3 regions of the Neobacillus sp. FW104-15D2 genome follow, and region 3 is predicted to be linked to each of the others. Evidence: riboswitches for the same ligand, from Rfam matches in the RefSeq annotation. Region 3 holds a riboswitch; each other region holds the start of a gene.

Region 1 (10,680 bases), on a different contig from region 3:
TTCTCGAATGCCCGGTTTTTCTGAATTTTACTTCCTCTTATGAGAAGAAGGTTTGATAGATGAGCCACATGTTTAGGGAAAGAATCACTACCGCAATAAGGCAAGAGAGTATGGTAATATGCGGCTTGTTGGTGAGAACTCCCATCAGTTCCTTTTTCCTTGAAAAATAAATCAATGCAATGACTGGGAAAGGAAGGACAATGCTTAGCACAACCTGGCTGACTACCAATGTCATTGTCGGGTCCAGGCCAATAGCTACTATCACGAAGGTAGGAGCCATTGTTACCAAGCGGCGAACCCATACAGGTATGGTAAATCCGACGAAGCCCTGCATAATTACCTGGCCGGCCATCGTACCGACCACGGAACTTGAAAGACCAGAGGCAAGCAGGGAGATAAGAAATACGCTTGAAGCCGCCGAACCAAGCAATGGCGTTAAGGTATGATAGGCAGTTGTCAGGTCACCGACATTACTGTTTCCGCTTGTATTAAAGACTGACGCTGCCATATACATCATGGATAAGTTTACAAATCCGGCTAATGTCATAGCAATTAAAATTTCTTTTGTGCTGAATTTATGGATTTTCAGCTTTTCCATATCATTTCTTGGTACAATCCGTCCCTGTGTCAGGCTCGAATGAAGGTATATCGCATGGGGCATAACAGTTGCTCCAATTACCCCAACAGCGAGCAGTATGCTTTGGTTATTGCCAAGCCATGGTACAACACTGTGATACGCTATTTGTGAAAAATTCGGCTGTGAGAGGATTGTTTCGCCTACATAGCACAATCCAATCAATGCAGCAAACGCAGCTATAAATTTTTCCATTGGTCTGAACCCGAAACGTTCGAGCATTAAAATCAAGTAAGTAACTATTCCTGTTATGATGGTAGCAACAATCATTGGTATACCGAAAAGTAAATTTAATGCGAGTGTTGCTCCTAAAAACTCTGCTATATCCGTAGCCATTGCTGCCAGCTCTGATACAACCCACATGATATAGGTCAGCCATTTTGGCATATTCTCCCTGCAGATCTCAGGAAGGTTTTTACCTGTTGCAATCCCTAATTTTGCAGACATGTTTTGCAACAGCATTGCCATTAGGTTGGCTAAAACAATAACCCAGAGCATTTTATAGCCAAACTTGGCACCGCTTTGTATATTAGTGGCAAAGTTCCCGGGGTCAACGTAAGCAATGGAAGCAATAAACGCTGGTCCCAGGAAAGGCAGTAGTGCCTTAAATCCCGTAATTTTTCCATTTATAGCGTCCCTTGCGGCCGCGACCGTCTTGCTTGATGCGGTCTGTGTGCTGTCAACAGCAACAGAATTGGATTTACTCATAGTTTCTCATCCTCTCTCTTTTGCTTGGACGCTTAATTCTTTACTGTGTCAATAAAAGTTTCCTTAGTGCAACTTTATAATAATATTATATTTTATATTTGATGTTTTGTGAACTGATTTGTGCTAAATGATTCTAACGCCTGCATAAATTTTTTTATTGACATATTTTTCAACTTGATATTTGTGGTTAAAAACAAAATGAAACCCAGACCGGAGTCTGGGTTCATTTTACTGCTTCTGAAATAGCTTCATTTGTTTCAATGGAGGAACCGGCCGTTGTCCCAACTGTTAAAAGGGAATAATGGCCAGCCTTATCAGCTAATAATTGAGGATATGCGAAAGAAGTTTTTAAACTGCTTACATGGGTTTCTTTCTTTTCACCTGCATTCACTTTAGACGAAGTGGTTTTGGTTTTTTCCGCTTCCTTTTGACAGCCTGAAAGGATTGTAAACACAGCTAAAAATAATATTAAGAGTTTTTTCATATTTTTTCTTCCTTTTGGGATGAATTTTTTCTTCTTTTGTTCAAGGTAACATGAAACCAGGGTATGTGAACCGGACTTTTGTGAAGGAATCGTGAAAGAATAGGCAGGAAATTAGAGATTGAAAATCAAATAAAACATGTAGGAAGTACGCTCTTTTAGTCAAAAGACGAGGAGGAATACTGATGCAAAAGCTGGGAATTGATGCAGGAGGAACTTTAATTAAGATTGCAGTTGAAGAGAATGGCAAATATCATTTAAAAATGTATCCGCTTGATGAATTAGAAAGTGTGATGTCGTGGCTAAAAATGACTGCGCCTATCGCGAGGATAGCTTTGACAGGTGGGAAGGCCCATCAGCTTCAAAAGCAACTTTTTCATGATGCAATTATGGTCGAGGAGTTTCAGGCAACATGCGATGGAGCCCGGTTTCTTTTAATGGAAGAAAAAAAGGAATTACAGGCTCCATATTTACTTGTAAATATCGGTACAGGAACCTCCTGGTACCATATTAAAGGCAGCGAATCCGAACGAATCCTTGGCAGTGGGCTTGGCGGTGGAGCATTTATGGGGCTTGGGTCCCTGCTGGCAAAAGAAGAAGGGTTTCACCAGCTTTCAGAACTTGCTGCCTTGGGCAATAAGGGGAAAGCAGACTTACTCGTAAAGGATATTTATGAAGGAGAAGAACCGCCGATTGGGGCAGATTTAACAGCAGCCAATTTTGCGAAGGTATCAAAAGGCTCACCTTCTAAGGAGGATCTTATAGCATCCTTATCCAATATGATTGCCGAAAATATTGTTTTAATAAGCCTCCAGGCAGCAGCTATCCATCATGTGAAAGATATTGTCTATATTGGCAGTACTCTTAGTGGAAATTCAGCTTTAAAAAATAGTCTTGAATCGTATACGGAGATGCTTAGACTTACCCCTCACTTTCTGGAAAAGGGTGAATTCTGCGGTGCCTATGGTGCTCTGCTGAGCCTTTAGAAAAGTATCTTGAAGAAAGAAGGATTTAGGGCTACAGTAGTAGGAGACAGAATTAAGTAGGTGGCTGAATTGGATAAACGCTATTTTACAATCGGAATGGCCGGCCATATTGACCATGGAAAAACCTCATTGACAAAGGCATTAACCAACGTCGATACGGACCGTTTAAAAGAAGAGAAAGAGCGGCAAATTTCTATTGAACTTGGATTTGCCCCTTTATATGAGGATGAGGAGCTACAAATTTCAGTTATTGATGTGCCAGGGCACGAACGCTTTATCAGGCAAATGATTGCGGGTGTAGCAGGCATTGACCTGGTTGTTCTGGTGGTAGCAGCTGACGAGGGTGTCATGCCACAAACACGTGAGCACCTTGATATTCTCGGTTTCCTTGGAATAAAAAAAGGTATTGTAGCCATTACCAAAATTGACAGGGTGGAAGAAGAATTTATTGAACTCGTGAAGGAAGATATATATTCAGAGTTAGAAGGCACCGTTTTCGAAGAAGCCCCATTTGTAATGGTTGATAGCCTCTCGAAAAGAGGGATAGAAGAGATACGTAACCTGATTATCAATACGTTAAAAGAGCAGGAAATGCGAGATGCCAAGGGAGCTTTCCGTCTGCCAATTGATCAGGTTTTTACTGTAAAAGGCCAGGGGACGGTCGTTCGCGGTACCGTATATGAAGGCTCGGTAGAGGAGGGGCAGGCTCTGACGATTATGCCTAGAAACATCGAAGTCAGGGCCAGGCAGCTGCAGGTACATCATAAACCAGCACAAAAAGCCTATGCAGGCCAGCGTGCTGCCATTAATCTTTCCGGGATTTCCCGCGAGGAGCTCGAACGGGGAGACGTACTGGTGTCATCCGAACATTTTATTGTGACTAAAACGGTAGATGTTGCGATAAGAGTGGTTGAGGACCTAGAGCATATCATTAAGCAGCGGATGCCAATAAAGCTTCATATAGGAACAGCAGAGGTGATGGGCCGAATTGTCTTTTTCGACCGGAATGAACTCAAGGAAGAAAATGGGGAAATCCTATGTCAGCTGAGGCTTGAGGAAGAAATTCTCACTAAGCGTGGCGACAGGTTTATCCTCAGACGCCCAAGCCCGCAGGAAACCATCGGAGGCGGATGGGTGATTGACCCACGTGGGAATAAGTACCGATTTGGGGAGCAGACCATTGAAGAACTAGGCAAGAAAAAGGAAGGATCACCAAAGGAACGAATTTCCGCTGCTTTATATGAAGAAAAAAGCCTTCAGCTATCCGAATTAATTAAGCGGACAGCGCTTGATGAGGAGGTTCTCCGGCAGCATTTGCAGGATGAGGATTTCGTTTTATATAACGGAAAAGAGTACACTCTAGGTTCCTTAGTCCATGCGATTGAGGAGGATATTTACGATAGGATTCAGGAGTTTCATTTGGCTAATTCAATGAAAACTGGTTTAAATAAGGCAGAGCTCCTGCAGTCTATGCAAAAAAGGTTCCCAAAATCCTTACTTGATTATGTAGTCGAAAATGGGATTAGCCGAGGAGTTTTTGCAAGAAAAGGACAGTTTGTATCGCTTGCGAGCTTTACTCCGCACGTCCCAAAAAACTGGCAAAAGCGTTCTGAAAACCTCGTTGAGGAACTTAAAAAGGATGGACTTCAGGTACGTTATATTCAGGATTATTTTACGAAGGCAGGAATCCCGGACAATTTGACTTGGGATCTAAGAAAGCTCCTCGAGGATGAGGGTCTTGTTGTCTTGCTTGATGAGCAATTTGCCTATCATGGAGCTATTTTTGAAAAGGCGGTTGCGGACCTTAAGAAGGGAACAGGAAGTGAATTTGAAGTGGGAGATGCCAAGGAAATTCTTGGACTGTCACGAAAATACATGATTCCTTTTCTTGAGCGTCTTGATGCGAATGGCCTAACAAAACGCGCTGAAAGTAAGCGAGTATGGATACAGAAATAAGGATTAAGGCAGGGCCCGATAGCGGCCCTGCTTTTTTAAGTTTACCAATTTTATTAAGCCACGAGGACAGGAAAAGGAAGACTTCGTCAGTTTAAACAAGGAGATTTTTTAGGAAGCCTAGTCAGGCGAAAAGCACAGTACAAGAAAGACATAGTTAGTTTAACATCGTACGAAGGAGCCTTTTTGAGGATGTGCCGTGATAAACAAACTAGCGCTCCGCCAAAAGGGCTTGGCGAATGCCATGTTTTCTATGAAGGCTTAGCCGTAAATCCTAAAACACAACACTATGCTATAAAGTGGAGGTTTTTTCCTCACTATCCAATATTGTATTCTTTTTGGTAAATGTTATAATTACAATTGTCTGTGAAAAAAGGACTATAAAAATGACATAAATTAAATAATGAACTAGAAAAAGGCAAACCTGTCTAAAGGCAGCGGCGCAAAGCTATAGGGGCTAAGGGGAATTTGTCTATGCCAGCCAGCATGCCGAATAGTTTCGGATGAAGCTATTCTTTTTGGGATGGCTTTTTAGTGTGGATTTAAGTTTTTTAAATAATATATAACAGCAAGGAACAGACAGAAAGGGAATGGTTTTATTGGTTACAATCAGCAGAAAGTTGTACAGTGGTTTTTTGGCTATTTTAATCCTGATGGGAGTTATTATCTCACTTGGTTTTTACGAGATTTCGAGAGTAAATGATTCTTATGAAAACTTATTACAGGACCGGGTTGATAAGGTGCTTCGTGCAAAGGATATGGTTATAGCCGTTAGGGAACGCCAGGTCGCTGGAAGAGGCTATCTTTTAACAGGAAATCTTGAAGATAAACTCAGTTTTCAAGACTTGCAAAAGGAATTTCAAAAATCGAGCAAAGAATTAGATGCTAAACTTAAAACAGCTAAAGGCAAAAAGCTTCTTAAGGAAATTATTGAAATAAATAAAGAATATGATGACTTAATGGAAAGAGCTTTCAATTTGAAAGACGAAAATAACACGAGAGCGTATACTACTATCGTTTCTATTGAAACCCCTCCAGTAGTGGAAAAGTTTGCTGCAAAGTCAGATGAATTTATTAATTATCAAAACAGTATGCTAGCAAGCCAACGTAACGCAGTAGAAGAGGGAACTAAAGCTACTCAATTTTGGATGCTCCTGATTGGTATTATTTCTCTGGCTGTTGGTCTGGTTGTTGCCTATTCTATCAGCAGGGTCATCTCCCGCCCGGTTAAGAGAATGGCCGTTGTTGCTGAACAAATTGCTGGCGGAGATCTTACTGTTGATTTTATTAAAATTAAGAACAATGATGAAATTGGCCAGCTGGCGAACTCATTTAATAGTATGGGCGAGAATCTTCGCCAATTAATCCGTCATGTGTCGTCCACATCTGAACAGGTAGCTGCTTCCGCTGAAGAGTTAATGGCTAGTGCAGATCAAACTGCCAGAGCAACTGAACAGGTTACGATGTCCCTCCAGGATGTGGCTGCTGGAGCAGAAAAACAGGTTAGCAGCCTGGATGAAAGCTCTAATGCAGTAAATGAAATGACCATTGGCGTCCGTCAAATTGCAGCAAGCGCTCAAAATGTTTCAGACCATATGGGAGAAACTTCTGAGGCTGCCCAGCTTGGCGGAGAAGCTGTTCGTGATGCCGTTCAGCAAATGGGAGAAATCAATAAAACGGTCACTGACTTAAACCAAGTTGTTAAAGGACTTGGAGAACGTTCCAAGCAAATTGGACAAATTGTAGACGTAATAACAGGCATCGCCTCCCAAACCAACCTCCTTGCGTTGAATGCTGCAATAGAAGCGGCAAGGGCGGGAGAACAGGGGAAAGGATTTGCGGTGGTGGCAGACGAGGTAAGGCAGCTTGCCGAACAGTCTGCTGCTTCAGCCCGCCAAATTGCGGGATTAATTCAATTAATTCAATCCGAGACAGATCATGCTGTTAACTCGATGACGCTTACAACGCGGAAAGTAGAGGAAGGAATTAAAGCTGTAGACCATACCGGAACATCATTCAAACAGATTCAACTCTCTGTAGAACAGGTTGCCTCTCAGATTGTGGACGTATCTTCGGCCACGCAGCAAATGGCGGCAGGTGCAGAACAAATAGCAGGAAATATGGACACCATCTCAAAAATTTCAGAGGAATCGGCAACTGCCAGCCAAATGGTTTCCAGCTCTGCGCAGGAACAGCTTGCAAGTATGGAGGAAATTACAGCTTCAGCGAATTCACTAACCAATATGGCAGTAGAACTGCAGGAGCTAATCGGGAAATTTAGAATTTAAAAAAGAAGGCTGTCAAAGCCTTCTTTTTTACCGGGCCGAACCCTTACGGCCGATCTTGAAGGGGGATTTTGATAGAGATAAAGAACTTTTCGATAGAAACGAAGAACTTTTTAGAGGAATTGAAGAAATTTTTGAAAAAAACGTAGAACTTTTTAAAAGAAATGAAGATTTTTAGAAGAAATGAAGAACTTTTTAGAGGAATTGAAGAACTTTTTAGAGGAATTGAAGAAATTTTTGAAAGAAACGAAGAACTTTTAATAGAAACAAAGCTTTTTTAAAGGAAATGAAAAACGACGTGAAAGAAATGCACGAATTTTAAAAAGAAATGCACGAATTTTTAAAAGAAATGCACTATTTTTAATAGGAAATGCACGATTTCAAGATGGAAATGCACGATTTCGAGCAAGGAATGCATGTTTTTTAAAAGGGAATGCACGAGTTTGACTCAAAATGCATGACCTAATCGGCTTATGCACGAAAATTCGTGTAAATGCACGAGTCTGTAGCCGTAAGGAGTTCGGGATTCCAGGTCATTAGATTTAAAAGAACTGTCCTTTTGGGGGTCACCTCATTTGGGCAGTTCTTTTGTATGTTCCCAAAAAAGGAATAAAGTTTCCAGTATCGAATCTAATTACTATATTGAAAACTTTAAAGTTTGTCTAGCTTCAGCGCCTAGGATCGAGGTCATAAGCCAACCCGTCGGAAGGTTAAAGAGCAACCTTCTCTCCGACTCTTCTTATTCTTGTCGCCCCTAAACAGTCGCTTACGCTTTTCTGTCAATCTTAAGAAATTCTTAAGATTTTTGCAGAGTGAATGTTAAGATTCGTTGGTTACTATAGATTTATCGAAGGAAAGGAAGGGAGGTTTCAAGATGAATCCATATTTTGTACTTGTCGTGGATGATGAAAAAGAGATTCGGGATGCTATCGAAATTTATTTGAAAAATGAAGGAATTACGGTATTAAAAGCAGGAGACGGAATAGAAGCACTGGAAATATTGGATGAACATAAGGTGCATCTTATTATTCTGGATGTGATGATGCCCCGTCTGGATGGAATATCGGCGACCTTTAAAATTAGGGAGAAGCAAAATATACCGATCATTATTTTAAGCGCAAAAAGCGAGGATACCGATAAGATATTGGGATTGCAGGTAGGGGCGGATGACTATGTAACAAAACCATTCAATCCAATGGAACTCGTTGCACGGGTTAAATCTCAGCTTCGCAGATATGTTGCACTAGGTACATATGAAGGTTTTTCAAAAACGATTGACTTAAACGGTCTGTCACTCGACCAGGCTGCAAAAGAGGTAAGGGTTCATGGAGAGCCGGTAAAGCTTACACCAATCGAATATAAGATAGTTGAACTGCTTATGAAAAATGCTGGCAGGGTGTTCTCCATTAATGAAATCTATGAGCTGGTCTGGAAGGAATCCTGCTATAACGCTGAAAATACAGTGGCTGTCCATATTAGGAAAATACGCGAAAAAATTGAAATTGATCCGAAAAATCCAAGATTTTTAAAGGTGGTGTGGGGTATTGGGTACAAGATGGAAAAATAGATGGAACTTGGCTTTTCTGGCAGTGCTGTTTACTTTTGGTTTAAGCGGTGTCTTTACTTTTATAGCCAATGGCACAAAGTATATGCAGCCGGATTATTTTAAAACCCCAAATTTCCAGGCGCTACAGGAGGAATTTGGCTCCTACCTTAAAGAGTTTGAATTAAATGAGACGACAAAGAATGATGCTAAAAAGTCTATTACTGTTTCAAAAGATGAAATTGAAGAGTATCGGAATCGTTATGGAAATTTAACCGATCAGATTATTAATATAAAGAGCCAATATGATTCAAAGATTGAGGAAGCTCAAGCGGCAAAAGACCAGGTTTCAGCGGATACATACAGAACGGAAAGAGACAAAAAAATAGCTGACATTACCAGGAACTTTCAAGATGAGGACTATGTGAAGGAAAAGATTATAAAGGAAAAAGAAAAGAAGCTTGATGATTACTTTGCAGAAAGAGAAAGCAGCCGCCCGCAGTTTCTTCAGCTAAAAAGAGCTTTTAAATATTATTTAAAAAATAGTGAGACTGATAAACTATATACCAATTTAAATATTTCGGATGATGACTCACCTAGTGATTATATGAATAACAAAAATATGCTATCTATTACTCACTATACCGCTAATGCCTTTTCTAATGTGACCATCACAATTGATGGCCAGGAGCTGCTTCCAAATGATACAGGAACATTTGATGGATGGATTGGCGTTTCTAAATCTGCACCCTTAGAAAGCAGGGTAATACAGGATTATCATAACTATAAAACGAAGCAGCTATTTTTACTCATCTATACTGGAGCGAGTGTTTTGGCGCTGGTACTTAGCATTTTTCTGGGCAGACGCTCTAAAGTAATACCTCTAACCATTGAAAAATGGAGGCCCTATTATAATAAGCTTCCTATTGATTCAAGGACAGTTCTTTTTGGAATCTCGGCCATTGGCACCATTCTCTTTTTGTTCGTTATTACCGATCAAGTTCTTAATTTAAATGAATACCCTTATCAGTTCATTCCGGATGTTCTTACAGGCATCATATTTGGCGCCATCTTCATGTCACTCGCCATCCTGCAGGGAAAGCTGATTGCAGATGAATTAAAAGATTGGTCAAATGTTAAAAAGGAATGGGAAAGAGGGTTAGTCAGCAAAGGTTGGCATAAAATGAAGGGCTCCATCCACCATACAAAGGAAAGCCTTCAGGATGCGTTTTCGAATCAATCCTTTGGCACTCAGCTTCTCCTTAGTGTTACAGTGGTATTTTTCATCAGTCTGGCAATAGCTATTTTCGCAACAGCAGCTAATATACCGGTTTTGATGTTTTATGTTTTACTTCTGCTTTTCATAGGAACACCTATTTTTCTATTGACCGTAAAAAAGGCTGGATATTTTAATTCTATTATTCAAAAAACCAACGAGCTTGCAGCAGGAAGGATTGGCCCGGACCTGCCCGTTTCTGGAAAGTCCGTCTTATCAATTCTTGCTGGAAATATTAATGAGTTGAAACAAGGTGTGAAAAAATCGCAAACGGAATTCGCGAAGAGTGAGAGACTGAAGACTGAGCTGATCACAAATGTCAGCCACGATCTTAGAACACCATTAACTTCTATTATTACTTATACAGAACTATTAAAAGCCAATGATATAGCAACGGAAGACCGGGTGGCATACTTGGATATAATTGACCGTAAATCAAAACGCCTCAAGATCTTAATAGATGATTTATTTGAGGTATCCAAGATGGCAAGTGGGAATATGGAACTTACAAAGGAAAAAATCAACCTGGTGGAACTATTGAACCAGGCACTTGCTGAACATGATAGCCCTTCAAATCTGCAAATTCGTCTGACAGTCCCAGATGAACCGGTTTACTCCCTAGTGGACGGACAAAAGCTTTGGCGTGTTTTTGATAACTTAATACAAAATATTTTCAAGTATTCTTTTGAAAATTCGCGTGTTTATATCACCTTAAAAACAGCGGAAGATGAAGCGATCATCACCTTTAAAAATGTCTCTAAATACGAATTGAGCGAGAATGTCGATGAGCTTTTTGAGCGATTTAAACGCGGAG
Region 2 (10,680 bases), on a different contig from region 3:
GAAGTTTCTGTTTTAAGGGATGGGCTGAAGCGTGGGGAATATCAGAATTTGTCCGCATCGGTTGAATATAATCCACACAGAAAGACCTTTACTTTTAAAAAAGTTAAGTAATTCAACTTGTATAATTCAATATACCTTTATACGTATTACCCTTCTACCGGCTTAACAAGCATCTGATCTTTATCTGGGTAAACTTTTTCAATATGCTGTTCGCCCCACATACATAAAGAGTCAAGAATCGTTTTTAACGTCCACCCATATTCAGTCAGGGAATATTCGACTTTTGGAGGCACCTGGTTATATACCTCACGCAAAATAACATCATCCTCTTCCAATTCTCGCAATTGCTGAGTCAGCATTTTTTGAGTAATTCCAGGCATCAGCCTTTTTAGTTCACTTGTTCTCTTTTTCCCTTTTATTAAGTGACACAAAATTACTACCTTCCACTTTCCGCCGATTACCTCCAAGGCGGCTTCCACGGGTATATTATATTTTTTCATCGGTTTCGCCTTCCTCGTTAAAGTTCCAATAGTACCATTATACCCATTTGCCACTTTTTATCCTATAGGGTACTTTTTGGTGCCTATATACCCTGAAGGTGCCTGCGGTACTTAAAAGTGCGTACTTTTCCTTTTCATCTATATCCTGCATACTGGGTTTCAGGGTTCAGCTGGTGAATGGCGCCTTCACCCTGCCCGCATAAAATTTAACTCTTTTGGAGGAATTAAAATGACTTCATATATAGATACTCAAGTTAAAAAAGGAGGAACTCCAGCCCTTCTTGCCTTGGCAATTAGTGCTTTTGGTATCGGAACGACCGAATTTGTTCCTGTAGGGTTATTGTCGACCATTTCTAATGATTTAAATATTTCTATTACTATGGCAGGTTTATTAATTTCTGGATATGCATTGGGAGTAGCTTTTGGGGCTCCTATTTTAACAGCTCTCACAAATAAAATAAGCAGAAAAACCTTGCTTATGGCTCTAATGGTGATTTTTATCGCAGGAAATTCAGCAGCAGCACTTTCATCAAGTTTTAGCATGCTTCTAATAGCTCGCATCATTACAGCTTTTTCTCACGGAGTATTCTTCTCTATCGGTTCAACTATTGCGGCGGATTTAGTTCCTGAAAATAAAAGGGCTAGCGCGATCGCCTTCATGTTTACAGGATTAACAGTTGCGACTGTCACTGGAGTTCCGTTGGGTACATTTATTGGTCAGGCTTTTGGATGGAGAGCAACCTTTTCGGGAGTTGCCTTACTTGGTATCATCGGGATTTTCGCCAGTGCAGTATTAATACCTAAGAATCTCAAGGATGCCCCTCCATCGTCATTCAGCGATCAAATTAAGATTTTGAAAAATGGTCCGCTGTTATTAGCCTTTGCTATTACTGCTCTGGGATATGGAGGAACATTTGTAGCTTTTACCTATTTAACACCAATACTTCAAGATATTACAGGATTTTCATCGAAGGCTGTCAGCACGATTTTATTTGGCTACGGACTTGCTGTGGCAATTGGTAATACCACAGGCGGAAAAGCCGCTGATAAAAACCCTTTAAAAGCATTATTTTGGATGTTTCTCATCCAATCGATTATTCTAATCGCTTTAACGTTTACTGCTCCATTTAAAATTGCTGGTCTTTTGACTATCTTTCTAATGGGACTGCTAGCATTTATGAACGTTCCGGGTCTTCAAATTCTGGTTGTAAACCTTGCCGAAAAGTATGTTCCTTCTGCTGTTAATGTAGCATCGGCTTTGAATATTGCCGCATTTAATGTAGGAATAGCCATTGGAGCGTTTGTTGGCGGCATCATTGTCGACTCCATAGGGCTGCAGCACACCCCTTGGATTGGCGGCTTAATGGTTATGGGCGCAGTAGTCCTGACAGCCTGGAGTTCGGCGATTGAAAAGAAATCTATGAGTTAGAGAAAATAAGTGGCGGCACACCTAGTTTGTATGCCGCTTTTTACTATCTTTACTTTCTCCCTAGAGATAAGGCGATAGCCGCACCAGACCATATAATTACACAAAGCAAAATAAGATAAAACAAGCCTGACATGTTTACCACTCCTTCTTCTTTTTTTAAAATATAAAGTATGAAACGCGTTTCAGCGCAAGAAAGAGATGATGAACAATGGGAAATATCCGGGATATCGCCAAATTAGCTAAGGTATCGGTTACGACTGTTTCAAGGGTTCTCAATAATCACCCTTATGTTTCAGATGAAAAAAAGGAAGCTGTCAAAAAGGCTATTGATGACTTAAACTACCATAAAAATATGAATGCGGTTCATCTTTCAAAAGGAAAAACCAATATAATCGGGGTTGTGCTTCCCTTCATTAACCATCCCTATTTTAGTTCTATCCTTGAGGGGATTGCTCTTGAAGCCCAGCTCCAGCACTATAAAATCATGATTATCCAAACTAACTACAAACAAGAAAAGGAAAAAGAAGCCCTGGAACTGCTTCGACAAAAACAGCTGGACGCCTTGATTATTACCTCCCGATCGCTTCCTTTGGAGAATTACTCGCTTTTTAAGGAGTACGGAAAAATCATTATGTGTATGAATGCGATGGATAATGATTTTTCAAGTGTCTTTATCAATCATTTTGAAGCTTTTCACATAGGATTAACCCATTTAACAGATAGAGGGCATCGAAAAATTGGGTATGCAGTGGGAAGAAGGGTAGGAACAAACAGCCATGCCAGGTATATAGCTTATAAGGATTGTTTAAGTCAAATAGGGGAAAAACTTAGAGAAGAGTGGATTTTTTCAGACTGCCTGACCGTTGAGGATGGAAAAAGGATTGCACGAGAATGGATTCAATTAGAAGAAAAGCCAACCGCTTTAATTCTTACAAACGACCTGGTTGCAGCCGGCTGCATTATAGAATGCAGAAAACTTGGTATTTCCATACCAGGCCAGCTCGCGATTATTGGCTTTGAAAACCATGAAATCTCGGAGCTTCTTGATATAACTGCCATTGAATTGCCCCTGGATGTAATGGGCAGAAACGCTTTTAACCAAATCCTGCAATCAAATAAAGTACAACAGATAGAGATTCCCTACCGGTTAATCAAAAGAAAGACTGTTTAAAAAGCCGTCCAATCCTTTGGACGGCTACTACCTTATATAACTACTTCACCTGTTCATGCTGATTAATTTTCCGGATAACCTGGTTTAAAACCTCGGAAAACACTAAGCCGAATGCGATTGCCCCCGATAGAAGAAAAGCCTCAGCTGCAAGAGAAACAGCATGTCCATAATCATTTTGAACAAAATTTCTCATAGCATCATAAGCCAGCCCGCCAGGAACAAGAGGAATAACTCCGGAAACGCTAAATATGATGACGGGTGTTTTATACACTTTCGCAAGAATATGGCTGATGACTGCGACTAAAAAGGTTGCACTTAGCGTAGCAAGGACTGCGTCAGCACGCTGATCAACCATGACCACATATATAAGCCAGCCGAACATTCCAACCAAGCCGCACTTTACAAGAGATTGTTTTGGTGCATTAAAGATAATTCCAAATGCTCCTGTTGCAATAAAGCTTGTTATTAATTGTTCCAAAATTTTCATTTTATCCACCTAATTGTCTGCATTATTTCAGGATCTTGGAAGAGAGTTTAAAGAAAGGACAACACCACTGCTATCCCGGAACCAATAGCAAAAGCAGTTAAAAAGGCTTCCGCCCCTTTAGACAGCCCCGAAACAAGATGCCCCGCCATTAAATCCCGGACAGCGTTCGTAATTAAAAGTCCAGGGACTAGTGGCATTACTGATGCAATAATAATTTTATCCAGCTCCTGCCCAACTCCCAGTTTTACAAACAATGCTGAAAGAAATCCTATAATAAAGGAGGCCAAAAACTCCGAAAAAAACTTGATGGGCAAAAACCGGTGAAAGTAAACCAGTCCAAGAAACCCAAAGCCTCCAGCAATCACTGAAGGAAGAAAGTCATTCCAGGTTCCGTTAAACATTATAAGAAAGCAGCCGCTTGCTATAGCTGCCGCTGCAACTTGCACCGAAAAAGGGAATGTAAGGTTTTGTAAATCTACTTCTTTTAGAAGATGTTTTGCTTCAAGAAGGTCTATTTCAAAACTGCTAATGCTGCGTGAGATGCTATTTACCATGGTCACTTTTTTTAAATCGGTGGACCTTTCCGATATACGAGTCAGCTTTGTTCTGGTTGGACCGGTTCCTTCTGCTGAAAAAATAATTCCAGTAGGGGTTACATAACTATGTGATTGACGGATTCCAAACGCAGCTGCCATTCTCATCATGGTATCCTCTACACGGTATGTTTCAGCCCCGCTTTGCAGCATGATTTTTCCGGCCAGCAGGCAGACTTCCATCACTTCTTCAGTTGAATGATTCATTACTTCCATAAAAATCTCCCTGGCAATCAATAGTACTATCTTCTACAGTTTAAAGGAAAAAACAAATATTAATCAAATCCTAAGAAAAAGCAAAAGGGACACGTTTGGCTCCGTAAGGTATATTATGATGAGTTAAATTCACCACGTCCTCGAAAAAGCTGCGCTATTCCTTGGTGCGATACTCCCGAAGCTTTCCTTTTCCTGTGGGCCTCGGCTTCAACAGAGATAAAGGAAACACGAAGCATGAAATGATTTGATGTTGACTTATCGTAAGAGGAAGTGGGTTGGATACTAGGACAGCTATAGAAAAAAGCCCCCTGAAGAAATGTTGAGGGCCGCTTTCTATATTTATACTAAAATAGGTTCCCTCATCATTTTTTCAATGTCAGAAGGAATGGATGGCTTCCCATACAAGTAACCCTGCATTCTGGAGCATCCCAGCACCTGAAGAAAAGCTGATTGCTGTTCCGTTTCTACACCCTCTGCTATTACATCAAGGCCAAGATTGTTGGCCATTGTTATAATAGAAGAAATAATGGCCTCATTAGCATAATCCTTACCAATCTCAACAACAAATTCCCGGGCGATTTTTAAAGTATCTATTGGAAAATTAGTTAAATAGGACAAGGATGAATATCCGGTTCCAAAATCATCGACTGAAATCGAGATTCCCATATCCCTGAGCTGCGAGAGTTTATTATTAACAAGCGTCCGGTCTTTGGCAGCTATTCCTTCTGTAATCTCCAGATCAATCATTCCCGGCTCAATTCCTATTTCGGCTATGATTGATTTGACTGTATGTATCATGTTTTTTTGATAAAAATGTCTAGGTGATAAATTCACACCAACCTTGATATTTATCCCTTCAGTCCTCCACTTTTTTGCCTGCAGGCAGGCCATTTTAAGAACCCACTCACTAATAGGGACTATAGAACCCGTCTCTTCGGCAATCGGAATAAATTCCGCTGGTGAAATAAAGCCGTATTGAGGGTGATTCCAGCGTAATAATGCTTCGGCACCCACAATCCTTCCTTCTTTACTATCGATTTGGGGCTGATAGTGAAGTAAAAATTGGCCATGCTTTAAGGCATAATATAAATCGTTTTCCAATTCCAGTCTTCTTGAAGAGGAAGCAGCCTTCGAGGGGGAATAGATGGCATAACCATTTTTCCCGTTTTCTTTCACTCTGTACATGGCTATATCTGCATTCTTCAATAACTCCTCTCCTGTCAAACCGTCCATTGGATAAATAGAGATTCCAATACTTGCTGAAATCAGCAGTTCATGACCATTGACATGAAAAGGCTGTCTTAGAGATTGGAGCACTTTTTCAGCCCTCATTAAGGCATCTTCTTCAGATTTAATCCCTTTCGAGAATAGGACGAATTCCGCTCCGCCCTGCCTTCCAACCACTTCATTTGTAGCAATAAGCCCTTTTAGCCTACCACCGACTAAATGAAGCAGCTGATCTCCCAGAGTATGTCCAAGAGTGTCATTAATAATATTAAAACGATCTAAATCGATAAACATAATTCCATGCATATCATTTTTATTAATGTTGACAGCTTCATTCAAAACCTTCTCAATCATTCTTCTGTTTGGAAGGCCTGTAAGCAGGTCATTGTAAGCCATATTTCTGATTTTCTCTTCATTTCTTTTATTATCCGTAATATCTTTTGCTATCCCAAATACTCCCGTAACTTGGTTTTCAATTATAATTGGAACTATTGTAAATGAAGCAATCGTTTCAGTAACAAACAGTTGAATTTCAAAGCCCTTTGAATAACCCTTTATAGCCTCTGAAAAGATTTCGGTTACCACTTCCCTATTTTGCTCACTTACAATCTGTAAAAAATGCCGTCCGGCCAATTCATAACTTTGTAGTCCCAAAAGTTTTTGGCAAGCCTCATTGGAAGATGTAAATATCCCTTCAAGGTTCACAGAAAAAACGGCATCCGGATGATTATGAAAAAGAGAGCTGTAACGTTGTTCGCTATAGGTTAGTTCTCTGGTCCTTTCTCCATATTGCTTAAGCAGCTTATGGTTATCAATAAGAATAGCAACCTGACGAAGAATAATTAAAACGATAGTCGCTTCGGATCCAACCACCAGAGTTTTGTCCCCAGCCCCTTTTTCGGCAATAAACAGAAAAAGAAGGGCAACGGCCATATACGGTAAAAGAAAGCGAACAAAAAAAGATGTTTTTTGAAACAAACCGGTTTGTTTTAACCCTTTATGCTTTACTTTATCTCCGCCTCTTAGACCGGCAAGTCCAACTAGCAAAACAGAAAGGGGATATAAAGGATCTATAAAACTCCCTGAAATGTAAGTGTCAGTAGTCCGCATATACAGATAAAAGGTATCAGCGAAAACCTGAATTAGAAGTCCCCACATAATAAACTTCATGCTTTTCTTTTGAAAGATGTTATTTGAAAAAACATAAATATTTAAAATGCCCAGAAACAGCGCCAAATCGCCAACCGGCGTTCCTAAGGAGACAAGCATAAATAACGGAGAAACCTCTGAAACTTCGAGAATAGGCTTTATAAAAAAGCTCCAGCTAAAAGTTGCAGCAACCGTCATGGTAATAGCCATACTCAAAAGAGTTTTAATTGCTTTGTACTGTTCTCTTGCTTTAACAAGCTGATATGTTAAAGCCGAAAAGTAAAAGAATATTTGAAGCATATAAAAAATATCGGCATAACCAGGATAAGGCACATTAATTTTTAAATGGTTTTCATAATAATCCCCGATTACTTCTGCTGTAAAAAAGCTTAACGCCCCAAGGAAAAGGAGGAACCAAAACGGCCTGCCTACCACTTTTTCCTTTTTCCAAGCAAGGAATAGCCAAATCGATGAAAGCAGTGGAGCAAAAGTTGAAAAAGCATTTCCTCCAGGAATCAGCATTCTATCATTCATTTTCCAGTAAAGAATCCATCCATAATAACTAAATAAATAGAGAACAATAAAAAGAAAGAGAACCCATTTTCTGCGGCTATTTTCCATTTTTCCACTCCTGCTGTATGTCAGAGATGATGTAATAAAAAAACTGCCTTTTTTTGCGAAAAGGCAGTACCAATCTGAAAAAATTTTTTTTGCTCAGATAACCGGCAACCCGGCTGCCATAGTGAAAACACCTTAGGCCCGTAGCTTTGCGTCCTCACCTTTCAATGAGTTTGCCTTTTCAGTAGATTCAGTTTTTATGATATGAGCCTTATTTTACCACACATAATAATCAAATGGACTCATTTTTTTCCACATATAGCATAAAAAATAGTTATTCCAAGGTCTATAAGCCTGTATTTTTGACATAATTAAGCAAAAATAAATTTAATCAAACGTTTGATTAAATTTCTATAAGGCCTTATTTAAAAAGGACTTTTCCACAGCCTTATCCAATTCAGGGCTTAATTTGCTTCTTGTTGGAAATGCCATCCTGTAAAACTCAATGGAAAGGTTTTTGCTGTCTTCAATTACCTTCAGCTTTTTCTCGGGTTCATTTTTAGCATAAACTTCTACAACAGCATCAGTCCCTCCACTATTTAATTCCAATAGCCAAATTGTTATTTTCGAGTTTTTTAAGATTTTTATTGTCTTTTCAAACATCTTTTCTACTGCTTCCTGCCCTATTGTTCGTGCTGGACTGCAGCTGCTTTCTTTTTCAGGTCTTCCGCACTAGCTTCGGCACTAAGATCTTATTAATAGAAAGGAAATACGGAAGAGAAAAATCATAAGTCTGCTTCCGCTCATCATTAAAACGTTTTCATATACCAAATAATAATGAAACACGATAGAAAAAAGAGCCTAATAGGAGATGGTGACTTTCCCCCTTAGGCTCTTTTGCTATAATCATAATTTAATTTTTTCCAGCTTTATTATTTGAACTTCCTTTTCCCGGATTGGATGGGTCTTCCCCTTTTATATCTGTGCTAGTATTATCCGCAGGCTCTGAACCATTTCCCAGACCATTATTATTTTTAACCTTTTCTTTTTTATATTTTTCAGTATGTGAAGCCTTTGTACTCTTAGTAACAGTGTTTGTTTTCTTAGTCTGCTGCTTTCCTTTGCCAGGATTAGAAGGGTCAACTCCTTTGACGTCTGATGCAGTTCCATCCCCTGGCTCTGAGCCATTACCTAATCCATTATTATTTTTAACTTTTTTCTTCCTTTCAACAGGCTGACTGGTTGTGGATGATGTTCTTGGTTTTACTGCTGTATTTGTTGTCTCTGTTGTGCCCGGTGGTTGTACTGGGATAACTTTTGAAGTTATAGACTTAGAGGTGATTTCACTTGTATTTGAAGTATTATCTTTCGCTTGTGGTGTACCAGTGCTGTTTTGAATATAACGATTTAGGTATTCATAATAATTGCTTGTAAATGTACTTTGCTTCGTACCTGTAACCTTTTCCGTTCCTGGAGGGATGGCTGCTGCGGCTAAAACAGCTGCATATCGGGATTGCAATTGCTCAAGCATCGCTGCTACTTCCTGTTTTGAGAGGGATCCATCCTGATCCTTAGATAACGCTTCCATAAGGCTGGTCATTACCATCATATCACTTGCTGAGGGAATAACTGAAACCTGTGTCTGGCCCGAACCGCATCCACAATTACAATCCTTTTCTCCTGAAGTTGCCCATACTTTAGGCATAATACTCCCCCCGGCAAAGCCTAAGGCGATTAAAAAGGTGAAAAATAGGATTTTTTTCATATTTACTTTCTCCTTCCAAATTTGGTATAATTATATATTTACAAATTTGGAAATATTAAACTTCGAATGTCCTATTTTTAAAAATTTTTTAGTCCAAATTATGCATCTTCCAACTTCTTTTTTCCATTTAAAAAATGAGTTAAACCAAAACATGCCATATGTCCCCTGATATTTTTCACATTTAATCAGCTTTTACTATTTAAATAGTACTTTAGTACATTAACAGTTAAGCCTTAATGGATATATAGGAAAACATTAGAAAAACTTGGCATTCGCCAAGTCCGTTTTGACGGATGCCTTAGTTTTGCTTATGCTTCAGAATTTATGGATATAAATTCTGATTAGCGAACAAAAGGGATAAGCACCATGATCAGATGATGAAAGTTTAAACAACAAAAAACCGCCCTTATCAGGCGGTGAATGTACCCTGCATTGACAGGAGATCCTCAAAGTCACTTGCTTTAACCGGCTTGCTGTAATAATATCCTTGCATTTCCGTACATTCATTTTCAAGCAGATATTGAATCTGGTAAGCCTCTTCTACTCCCTCCGCTATTACGTGAAGACGAAGGCTTTTAGCCAGATTAATAATCGCATATGCAATCTCTGCATTATTATAGGCTTCGTCAATATCTGTTATAAAAGAGCGATCAATTTTAAGAGTATTAATTGGAAGCCTTTTTAAATAACTCAATGATGAATAGCCCGTTCCGAAATCATCTATTGCCACCCTAATACCTTCATTTCTTAGCTCACATAAGGCAGCAATTGTTTCATTTGTATTGTATAGCAGCACACTTTCCGTTATTTCTATTTCAAACAGCTCTCCAGGAAGTTTATAAAAAGTTAAGAATTCCTTTACTCTTTTTACCAACGCTGAAGGGTTTTGAAACTGCTTTGCGGAAAAATTCACAGCCATAGTAAGCGGGAAAGGATACTTTCCCTTCCATACTGAAGCCTTTTTGCAGGCTTGTTCCATAATAAATTCCCATATAGGCGAAATCAATCCTGAATCCTCAGCGACAGGTATAAATACTTCAGGAGATACCGGCCCAAGCTCCTCATCCGTCCAGCGAGCCAAGGCTTCCACTCCGGTTATAAATCCTGTTTTTGCATTAATCTTTGGCTGAAAATAGACATCAATCTTTGCTTCCTGTATTGCTTTCCGCAATCGTGTTTCCATCGTCAGCCGCTTATGGTTTTTTTCATTCAGCCTTTCATTGTAAAAAACAACGCAATTTCCACCCTGGTTTTTTGCTTCGTACATAGCCATATCCGCGTACATAATAAGTGTATCAATATCTTTGCTATGATCCGGAAATACACTTACCCCGCAGCTTGCACCCACAAAAACTTCAGTTTCACCTATAAAATATGGTTTTTTAAGACTATTAACCACTTTATTTCCGAGCTCCTGAAGGGCTTGTAATTGGGCGTTTTCTAAAATAATGATAAATTCATCGCCTCCCTGTCTAGAGATGAATCCCTTGCTTAGCAGCGCACATGTTTTTAAGCGATTCGCAATTTGCTGGATGAGCTCATCGCCCATATTGTGTCCAAGTGAGTCATTTACATTTTTAAAACG
Region 3 (10,680 bases):
AGGTTTCTTTTCAAAATCCATACTAAAAGAGGCTGGCCCGCGGGCCAGTCTCTTTTTCCTTACGACTCTACTTTACTGCCAAATTTGCCTTCCTGATATTCACGGTAGGCCTGGCGGATTTCGTCCATGGAATTCATAACGAATGGACCGTATGCCACAACCTCTTCCCTAATTGGCTTTCCAGAATATACGAGGACTTTGGAACGCTCATTGCCTTTTAAGAGAAGCTCACTTGTCCCCTGTCCTTCTTCGTTAAAGGTTAGGGTTGCTGCTCCTGTTTTTCTAATGGTGTCACCCTCCCTTCCAACTTCCACTTCACCACTCAAAACGTATATAAAAGCGTTGTGGTTTTCAGGAAGCAGATGAGTGAAGCTTGCACCTTTTTGAAGCGAAATCTCAGCGAGTGTAAAAGGAACTAGCGGTTCAAGCGGCCCTTTCACTCCCCCTGCCTCTCCTGCATAAAGCTTCATTTGACCACCTTCAAATGAAACAGAAGGAGCCTCATTATAGTATATATTTTGGTAGGACGTATTCGTTGATTTCAATTCTTTTGGAAGGTTAAGCCATAGCTGAAGACTATGGACGATATCATTTCCGACTGCCTCTTCCGCATGTCTTGCCCCAGAACCGGCGTTCATGTACTGAACATCCCCGGACTCAAGAACATCATGGCCGCCATGATTATCAATGTGCTCAAGCCTTCCATCTATAATGTAAGTAATCGTTTGAAAACCTCGGTGCGGATGGTCGCCAAAGGTTCCCCGCTTAAACCAATCCTCAGCCATTAAGATAAAAGGATCCAGCTCTCTCCAGCGCTCCGGATTTAATACTAATCCAGCCTGAATATGCGGATAGCCTCTTTCCTCGTATTGTACGGTCCATTTCGTTTTTACTTCTCTTTGAAAATTGACCACAAAGCTTGCCCCCTTTGTATTTCTAAGTTTCTTAATCAATTTAACTTATATTTACAAAAAAATCACTTTCCCTGACTGAATATAAAAAGGGAAACATCATCTGATGCCTCCCTTTTCCTTATTTTGAAGTAACAGCAGGTATGAACTGCCCTTCCACCTGATCAGGCGGCAATGGTTGGCTGTAAAAATAACCCTGTCCTATTCTGCATCCATTTGCCTTTAAAAACAGAACTTGTTTCTTTGTCTCTATTCCCTCAGCAATGACCTGGAATTGCAAATTATGACCCATGTCTATTATGGTTTTTACCATGGCCCCCTGGTTAGAATGCTGGATAATGTCATCCACAAAAGATTTATCAATTTTGATACTATCGATTGGAAGATGTTTTAAATAGCTAAGCGAAGAATACCCAGTACCAAAGTCATCAATTGAAATTTTTACGCCAATTTTCTTTAATTGGTCGAGAATAAGGGTTGATCTTTCAATATTTTGCATGATGCTTTCAGTAATTTCTAATTCTAGATAATGAGGGTCCAGCCCGGTTTCGGAAAGAATCCTTGTCACTGATTCTACGAAGTCATCCTCCTGGAACTGGCGGACGGATATATTTACAGCAACAGGAATTTTGCTAATTCCCTTTTCCTGCCATTCCTTCATCTGCTCGCATGCTTTTTTGAGCACCCATTTTCCTAGCGGAACAATAAGCCCTGTTTCTTCAGCAAGAGGAATAAATTGACCAGGAGAAATAAAGCCCCGCTCCGGATGCACCCAGCGTACTAGTGCTTCCATTCCTATAATGTCCCCAGTCTCCAGTTCAATCTGAGGCTGGTAGAATAAAACAAACTGATTTTGATCAAGCGCTTTTCTTATACCGTGCTCCAATTCCATCTTATGAGATGAGACCCCATGCAGCAGAGAGGTATAAAATTGATAAGTATTTTTCCCGCGTTCTTTTGCCAAATACATGGCGGTATCAGCATTTTTAATTAAAGCCTCTTCATCATTTCCGTCACCCGGGAACAAGCTGATTCCAATACTAGGTGTTACAAAAAACTCCTGATCGTCTATGTCCAGAGGAAATGAAAATTCTGCGAGAATACGTTCCGTCACTTTTATGACTTCCTGCCTGTCCGCATTTTCCACCAGGATTAAAAATTCATCCCCGCCTTGCCGAGAGACGATTCCATCCTGCTGTACAGCATTTTTCAGCCGCTTTGCGACTATTTGTAAAATATGGTCACCAATGGTATGCCCTTTTGTATCATTAATAATTTTAAAGCGATCCAAATCTAGAAATAAGACTGCCAGTTTGGTCCCTTCCCCCCGGTTTATTGCATCGTTAAGGTGTTTCCTAAACATATTTCGGTTTGGAAGGCCCGTCAGCCCATCATAATAAGCCATATACTCAATCATTTTTTCTGCCTTTTTACGCTCTGAAATATCTCTTCCAACAATTTGCCTTGCCACTCTTCCTTCATAAAGAATTGGCATGGCAGTCATTTCAACTTCTATACCCTTTCCATCAGGGCTTTCCATGTTAAATTCAAACTGCATCTTATCTTCAAAGTTATCTTCAATCGTTAATTCCTTGTTTTTAACTTCATTCAGAATATCCTGAGGAATCAAATGAGAGATGGGTTTTCCAAACAGTTCTTCCGAGTCTGACGCTCCAAATAGACGGCAGCCCGCTTCATTTATGTAATCAATTTTCCCTCTGCTATATACAGCTATGATATCAGGTGACATTTCAACGATACTGCGATACCTTTCCTCGCTTTCTCTCTTGTCTGTAATATCAAATAGAACACTGTTAAAATCGATAAGGTTGCCTTTCTCGTCCAGGAGCGGAATCCCTCTGTCCTGTATCCAGCGCACTTCGCCATCTGGCCGGATGATTCTATATACACTTGTCACCGCTTTTCCTTCAGCAAGTACTTTCTTCCGTTCAGTTAATACAGGAAGGTCATCAGGATGGATAACCTTTTTCCAAAGCAAATGATCCTGATAAAAATCGTTCATCGAGTACCCATATAATTTTTCAATACCTGGTGAAATTAAGAGGTTATTCGTCGGATCTTGCGACCAAATGGCAACATCCAGAGTATCAAATATATTCTTAAGCCTTCTCCTGTTTCTCTGGAGCTCTGATGAAGTTTTGTTAATTCCCTTCAGCATTAAATAAACCAGAGATGTAGAAAGCAAAAGCACCGAAATATCGATCAAAAAGGCAGTTGTCCTTTTCAAACTAAAAAAGGTGGATACCAATTCATCAAAAATCTCAGCTATGACGATAAATCCTAATATAATTGTCACATTATACTTTTGAATTTGATTCTTTACTTTCATCTAAAATGTCCCCCAGCTGCAGGTAACGTCAATTTTCAGTCTATTTCGACCATTTACTCTAACATATCAGAAAATCTTATTTCCGACAATGTAAGTTATCACTCTTAATATGGACTTTTACTAAAAAAACAAGGCTTTGTTAATCTTGCCTGTTGATTTCCGCTTTCGGCGCTATGCACCTGCGGGGTCTCCCTTGGACCGCTTTTCCCGCAGGACATTGAATACCTCCCTTGAAATTGCCCACGCACGAAGGAAATGCGATAGCGTTTCCGAGGAGTCTCGCGCCTTTTGCTTCAATCAAATTAGGGAAAAATCAACTTTGAGCTTTAATACCAGAGCCAAAACAAAAAAGCATCCGTATTTACCCATGGATGCTTTTAAGAAAGTTAAGATGTAAACTTAAACGAGTGTTATTTGATTTCTCCCCTGATTTTTTGATTCGTATAGTCCCATATCGGCCCTTCCAAGCATAGCATCGGTTGTTTCTCCAGGTTGAAAATCAGTTACCCCAAAACTCGCAGTTTGTCTGCTGCCAACTGCGAATTCGTGTTTGCTGATTGTTTTCCTCAAGCCCTCAGCCCATTCTGCAGCCTTTTCCAAAGGACCATTAAAAATGATAAGAAACTCTTCTCCACCCCAACGGCCAAAAAAGGCCGTTTTCGGAAGAAATTCCTTAATAAGCTGGGCAAACTCTTTTAATACATTGTCCCCAGCCTTGTGGCCAAATTCATCATTTACCATTTTAAAATGGTCGATGTCAAAAAAGATAATAGAAAAAGTGGTTCCTTGTCTGGTCGCCTTTTCCGCGTGTGTATCAAGCCAAAGATCAATCTGACTGCGGTTTGCTATCCCGGTTAAGGTATCAACTGACGCATTTCTTTTTAAAAGCTCAATCTCTCCATGCATTTTAAATACCTTTTGAAAAAAGAAGAGTATAACGATATAAACAATATTAGCTATATAATATTGTGCTAATGGCACTAAATAATAAGCTGGGATATGATTAAGATTTTGCATGCCAAAACTAAGAGTTACCGCAAAGATAATTAGCGAATAAATTAAACCCAATTTCGATTGCAGGGTAAGGAAAAACAGAATAAATACTAATGGAGTCCAGATTACCGCAATCCCCAATGCGCCCGGTTTCCCCATTGCCATAAAGTGATAAATAGAATCATAAACAGAAGCTATATGAGCCAAACTGATGATTGCCAGATTCATATATTCGATTGCACGAAAGAAAAGGTTTTGGAAAATCATATACCAGCTTACAAGCATGATCCAGAAAAGAATAGGTGTTACCATTTCGTTAAACTGACTGCTGGCTGCGGGATTAGGGTGGACAATACTAAAGATAATTAAAGCCAAAATAATAAATGGGATGATCCAGAGATAAATGCTTCTTTTTAAGTTATCCAGTGACTCCATAACGATTCCCACCTTTTAATTAGGAAAACTTGGCATTCGCCAAGCCTTTTTGGCGGATGCCTTAGTTTTGCTTATGCGTTCAGAATTTATGGATATAAATACTGATTAGCTAAATAAAAAAGCTAATCTAAAAGATTAGCCGAAAATAAACATCCTATGATCGGCAACTGGCTGGCTTTGTCGTTTGACTTTAGCCCCTTTAGCTTTGCGTCCTTACCTTTCGATAAGTTTGCCATTTCTTTTAATTTTTGGGTATTTAGTCCTATGTACTCATTCTATTATATAAAAATAGACATTTCAATAGGGCATATAGTTATAGATTCCTAAAATTTTCACAAGACACTTAATCAATCAGTACGAGCCTATTTGTTTGTGTTTTCCTGTCTTGATATGATGAAGGGACAAAATGGTGAACGGAGGCATTTTTTTGAAAAAGGCAGTTAAAGTGGTTGCAGCCCCGATAGAGAATGAGGATGGGGAAATATTTTGTGCACTTAGGTCCCCAAAAATGTCTATGCCAAACATGTGGGAACTCCCGGGTGGAAAAGTAGAACCAGGGGAAGATCCTTTTACCGCCCTGAGAAGGGAGATTTTTGAAGAACTGGGCTGTGAAATCGATCCCATTGATATCTTTCATGAAAACCCTCATGAATACGAAAGCTTTACTATTCAATTGATTACGATTAAAAGCAAAGTGGTTAAAGACATACCAAAGCCTTCTGAACATTCCAAGCTTATATGGCTGAAGAGAGAAAATCTTGCCTTGCTGGTATGGGCTCCGGCCGATGTCCCTGCGGTGGAGAAACTGATAAGAGAATAGCTCTACAGACTTTCCAGTTGCTCCCTAAACATTTTACTTGGACGTTCCTTGGTAACTGAAAAAAACATATCGTTATTATACCTATTTATTTCTACAGGATTCTCAGCAATCAGGTCATTACCTGAAGGATAAATATGGTTAATGAGTTTCACAATATCTACCATGCAGCCCACTACTCTTCTGTTATGTGTTTTTGTAAAAGTTATTTCGTCTATCTGATTTAGAAAAAGGGTTATTTTTTCAGGCTTATACCCCTCAGCCAAGAACTGTGTATGAAAATGGTTTCGAATAAGCTCATTAAAATTACGCAGATCTTTCTTTTTTACTCCCACAATGGTCAAGCTATATAATGTAATATCATTCATTAGGAGCAGATTATTGTATCGGCCTATTTTAAACATATTCATATGCCATGTCATTGTATTTGGCGAGATCTCCTCACTATAAACTTCCGGTGTTATCCCCAGCTCTTTTAATGCTTTTTGAGTCGCGCCTATTATCAGCATTGTTCTACCACGCCTATCCTATTATTTAGAGAAAAAAGCCCGTTGGCATCCTCTTATTAAATCACGATAAAGCTTTGATTCTTTCATCAAGCAAGCCGAATACTTTTTCAATCTGCTCTTTTGGAATGTTGCCGTAGTTGTCCCCGACGCTTAGTTCAAAATAGCAGGAGTCTTCTCCTGTTTCTCTCAAATTCCCGGTAATGCCGATGCCTGTTTCTTTATAAATATCTGCCAGGAGCGATACTAGGCTTTCCTTAGCCACATGAAAATGAACATGAAACATATTTGAAACGGGTCTTTGAGGTAAAGTGGATACATTCTCGCAGTTATTAAAAAACTCAGCCAGTTCCTTTGACTCCTCATAATACTGCCCCATTTTATTAACTCTTTTATCAAAGTAATAGTCTGAGCTAATAATATAAGGATAGAGGCTGATTAAATCCCCGCCATGGCGCCTTTTCCATATCTTTGATTCCTGAGTAAAGTCCTTTTCACCTGCAAGGATTGCACCAGCAATTCCGCCAATTCCTTTATATAATGAAACATAGACACTATCAAAAAGGCTGCAAACTTCAGCTGCTGTTTTTTCATAATATGGAAGAACTTCAATTAATCTAGCTCCATCCAGATGAAGTTTAATCCCTTTTTCATGGCAATAAACGGAGATTTTTTCAAGAGTCTGGTAGTCAGGCAATTGTCCGCCAATTTCACGCTGAGGCAGCTCAAGCAGCAGGCATGCAATATCCTCATCCATGGATGTCACGTCTTCCAGACTGATGACTCTATGTTTATCAGCAAGCAAAACTGGCTGTATATGATGTAATTCCTTTAGTCCATCTTGTTCATGGATTTCGAGGTGGCATAACGGGTGATAAGCAACCTTCTTTGATTCCTTTCTGTCACACCAGATTCTTAATGCAATCTGTTGTGCCATTGTCCCGCTTGGAAAAAAGACAGCTGTGTCCTTCCCCAAATACTCCGCCATTTTTTTCTGGAAATCCTCTATAATCTGCCCATCTCCATACATATCACTTTCAAGGTGCCCGTCTACATCCTTGAATGCTTCTTTCATGATTTCAACCTCTCTAAACCCATTGCCTGATAATTGGTGCTTTGTCTGTTTAAAGGCTTTTAATAGTTCCTCTCCCATGCTATGTACCCCTCTCTATTTTTCAAATGATAAACGATAAATTAAGAATCTTTCATTTGGATTATGCTCGTACAAATCCGGAAGCCTAACTTCCTCTATTAGCTTAAAGGCTGTATGGTTTTCCAGATAAAAGATATAATCCTCGGATGAATAGTAGAATACCAAATCAATATCCCTCGCAACTTTTTCTATCGATAAGAGGATATTGTTTAAAACTTTTGTAAATACCTGCACCGAAAATGGATTGAAAAAATAAAACTGATTATCGCGGGAATCAATATCATATTCCTCCGCAAATAGCTGGAGGAAGTGGATTTTATTCTCCCTGTTTTTTCGTTTTTGAAGATAAGACTTTCTATTTTTAATAGCATCTTCAAAGTAAGCCTTATTCATTTCAATCCCCGTTACGGCAGCATCGAAAAAATGATTGATATAGAAGTTTAACCTTCCTTTTCCGCAGCCAAAGTCAACGACTTGTCCATTGGCTTTTATCTCGTAGGTTTCGAATAATTTCTCAAGAGCGCTATAAGGTGTTGGTTCATACGGATGGTAGTGGACTGAACCATTTACCAGCCTTAACCCTCCCTCAGTTTTGATATTGAGTAATTTATCATAGTCATGTTCCTTCATGGTGACTCCTATCAGATTTAAATCTTTATGTTAAATAATACTAATTGATATAATTTAACTATAACAGTTTAGAAAAGATTAGGCTAAGGTGGATATAGAAATGATAAAAATTATAACGGACAGTTCTGCAGATTTACCTAAGGAACTGCTTGAAAAACATGATATTACCGTTGTTCCTTTAACTGTCACAATGGAAGGAAAGGATTATCGGGAAGGGATTGATCTGAGACCAAAGGAATTTTTTGAAAAAATGTTCCTTTCAGACGATCTGCCCAAAACATCGCAGCCATCACCGGCATCTTTTTCAGAGGTTTTCTCGAAATTTGACGGCAATACGGAATTACTCTGCTTCACCATCTCTTCCGGTTTGAGCGGAACCTATCAATCAGCCTGTCTAGGCGGTGAACTTTCCAAGGCAAAGGTTACGGTTTGGGATACATTGGGCGGATCACTGGCCCATGGAATCCAAATCCTTTTGGCAGCTGAACTTGCTGAAAAAGGCCATGCAATGGATGAAATCCTTGCAGAACTGACAAAGTACCGGGAAAGAATGAATATTCTTGTCCTTTTGGATACTTTAGAGAATATTGTAAAAGGCGGACGTTTGAGTAAATTTCAGGGTTCTCTGGCAAAAATCCTTAACATTAAGGTTATCCTTGAAGGTATTAAGGGGGAGGTTGTGATGAAGGAAAAAATCCGCGGCAGAAAGAAATTCCTTAAACGGGTTTACGAGATTATCGGAGAAAGAGAAACTGATTTCTCCCATATCACCTTTGGCATTACCCACACCGGAAATAGGGAAGAAGCCGAAGAAGTAAAACAGGAAATCCTCCGGCAATTCCAGCCTAAAGAAGTAATCGTCAATTATATGGGCGCGACAATGGGCACCTATGCCGGAAAAGGCGGAATAATTATATCTTTTTAAAAGTAAGGCTCATCCAAAACATGGATGAGCCTTCTTCTTTAATATACCTTTGCCTGCTCTTCCCCATTTAGTACTCTGAGAGCACCAGCAGCGAATGTATTGAGCTCCTCTCTCCTGGGAAAATTCTCATCAGAGTTGGAATGTTTATCTACATGAATGAGAAACTTAATCTACATTGCTCATGTGCAAGATACTCAAGGAAGCTGTTCTTAGATGAGAATTTGCTGGGCGCTGGAGTTAGACAATTTTATAGCTTTCCTATCTATTAGAAAAGACCGGCTTTCGCCGGTCCTATACTTAAATTTAATTAAAACTCCTGTTAAGAAATGCTCTGGTCCGGTCATGCTGAGGATTTGTCAGCAGATCGTCAGGATGTCCAGATTCAATTATTTGGCCATTGTCCATGAAAAGAACCCGGTTTGCAACATCCTTAGCAAATCCCATTTCATGGGTTACAACTACCATGGTCATATGCTCTTCAGCGAGATCCTTCATTACTTTTAACACTTCACCAGTTAATTCTGGGTCAAGTGCTGAAGTAGGTTCATCAAATAGTAAAATTTCAGGATTCAGCATTAAAGCCCGAGCAATAGCAACACGCTGCTTTTGTCCACCTGACAGATTGGCTGGATAGGCATCCGCCCGATTAGTGAGCCCGATTTTTTTCAAAAGCTCCGTGCTTCGATGCTTAATTGCGACTGGTGACTCCCTTTTTAACATTCTAGGAGCAACTTCCAGGTTTTCTATTACAGTAAGATGCGGAAACAGATTAAAGTGCTGAAAAACCATTCCCATACGGGAAGTTATTTTCTTTAAATCCTGTGGCCTTGAGTAAACCCCATCCTTCACTAGATAATCATCTGCAACTCGGATGCTGCCCCCATCTATTTCCTCAAGATGGACAAGACTGCGGAGCATGGTGCTTTTTCCGGAGCCGGAAGGGCCGATGACCGCAACCACATCATTTTTATTTACTTCAAAGGTAATCTGCTTAAGTACATCCAGATTCCCGTAAGATTTTTTAAGATTGGAAACTTCAATAATAGCCAACTTCACCACTCCTTCCTATTCAAATTTAAATCTGCGTTCAAGCCATCTAAAGAACATACTTAATACGAACGTAATGATTAGATAAATCACACCCGCATAGAAAAAAGGCATGATGGTAAAATCACGGTTAACTGCCGTCTCTGCAAAGTGCAATAACTCTGGCACCGCAACGGCATAGAGTAAAGCTGTGTCCTTGACCAATGTCACGGATTCATTGGCAACAGCCGGCAGTGCAATCCGGAACATTTGCGGAAGGATAATTTTTCTGGTCGTTTGCCATCTGCTCAGACCCAGAACTTTCGAAGCCTCATATTGCCCCTTATCAATGGCCAAAAGTCCGCCACGGAAGATTTCTGCAAAGTAAGCCGCATAGTTTAGAGTAAAACCAAGTGCAGCAGCGACAAACCTGTCCAAAACAAGGTATTGGCCGATTCCCGGAATCAGCGGAAGACCAAAACATATAAATAATAGCTGCAGCAGTAATGGCGTACCGCGCATCAAATGAATATAACCCTGACAAAGTAAGGACAATGGTTTAAATTTACTTCTCACTGCCAGTGTTAACAGAAAGCCCAGCGGAATCGAAACAGCAATAGCAATCAAAAATAGCAGGATTGTTGTCTCGGCCCCTTCTAGCATGGGCACAATAATTGTCTTAAAATAATCTGCAGACATAAAGTGTTCCTCCACAAACAAAACAGGGTTTCCGAAGGAAATCCTGTTTTGTGTCATTTTCTTTAACTCTATTTTACTTTAGAACTTTATTTTCGCCAAACCACTTAGTTGAAATCTTAGCGGCTGTGCCATTTTCATTCATTTTATCCAAAGCTTTTTGAAGCTTATTTAATAACTCTTCATTACCCTTTTTCACACCTACGCCATATTCTTCCGGAGCAAGTGATTCATTAAG

Evidence for each region. Region 3 has a riboswitch for cyclic di-GMP ahead of AC3WR0_RS24410 (GGDEF domain-containing protein). Riboswitches for the same ligand answer to the same signal wherever they lie in the genome.
Region 1: another riboswitch for cyclic di-GMP. It lies ahead of AC3WR0_RS15285 (methyl-accepting chemotaxis protein); the one in region 3 lies ahead of AC3WR0_RS24410 (GGDEF domain-containing protein).
Region 2: another riboswitch for cyclic di-GMP. It lies ahead of AC3WR0_RS09305 (DUF4084 domain-containing protein); the one in region 3 lies ahead of AC3WR0_RS24410 (GGDEF domain-containing protein).

Annotation. Positions count from the first base shown of each region.
Region 1 is NZ_JBYTCJ010000018.1:99,913-110,592, forward strand. It holds gene AC3WR0_RS15265 (Nramp family divalent metal transporter) at 38-1,342, opposite strand; gene AC3WR0_RS15270 (hypothetical protein) at 1,566-1,826, opposite strand; gene coaW (type II pantothenate kinase) at 2,009-2,809, shown strand; gene selB (selenocysteine-specific translation elongation factor) at 2,879-4,765, shown strand; cyclic di-GMP riboswitch class I at 5,170-5,256, shown strand; gene AC3WR0_RS15285 (methyl-accepting chemotaxis protein) at 5,362-7,050, shown strand; gene AC3WR0_RS15290 (response regulator transcription factor) at 7,922-8,614, shown strand; gene AC3WR0_RS15295 (HAMP domain-containing sensor histidine kinase) at 8,592-10,680, shown strand, end outside.
Region 2 is NZ_JBYTCJ010000009.1:64,773-75,452, forward strand. It holds gene AC3WR0_RS09280 (winged helix-turn-helix transcriptional regulator) at 147-500, opposite strand; gene AC3WR0_RS09285 (MFS transporter) at 730-1,929, shown strand; gene AC3WR0_RS09290 (LacI family DNA-binding transcriptional regulator) at 2,138-3,100, shown strand; gene AC3WR0_RS09295 (threonine/serine exporter family protein) at 3,141-3,587, opposite strand; gene AC3WR0_RS09300 (threonine/serine exporter family protein) at 3,635-4,396, opposite strand; gene AC3WR0_RS09305 (DUF4084 domain-containing protein) at 4,736-7,393, opposite strand; cyclic di-GMP riboswitch class I at 7,494-7,578, opposite strand; gene AC3WR0_RS09310 (hypothetical protein) at 7,742-7,993, opposite strand; gene AC3WR0_RS09315 (hypothetical protein) at 8,244-9,095, opposite strand; gene AC3WR0_RS09320 (putative bifunctional diguanylate cyclase/phosphodiesterase) at 9,505-10,680, opposite strand, start outside.
Region 3 is NZ_JBYTCJ010000050.1:2,409-13,088, forward strand. It holds gene AC3WR0_RS24400 (pirin family protein) at 60-914, opposite strand; gene AC3WR0_RS24405 (sensor domain-containing protein) at 1,033-3,261, opposite strand; gene AC3WR0_RS24410 (GGDEF domain-containing protein) at 3,661-4,689, opposite strand; cyclic di-GMP riboswitch class I at 4,849-4,933, opposite strand; gene AC3WR0_RS24415 ((deoxy)nucleoside triphosphate pyrophosphohydrolase) at 5,117-5,509, shown strand; gene AC3WR0_RS24420 (DUF6933 domain-containing protein) at 5,512-6,015, opposite strand; gene AC3WR0_RS24425 (threonine aldolase family protein) at 6,077-7,165, opposite strand; gene AC3WR0_RS24430 (class I SAM-dependent methyltransferase) at 7,181-7,795, opposite strand; gene AC3WR0_RS24435 (DegV family protein) at 7,896-8,720, shown strand; gene AC3WR0_RS24440 (amino acid ABC transporter ATP-binding protein) at 9,024-9,770, opposite strand; gene AC3WR0_RS24445 (amino acid ABC transporter permease) at 9,786-10,445, opposite strand; gene AC3WR0_RS24450 (amino acid ABC transporter substrate-binding protein) at 10,519-10,680, opposite strand, start outside.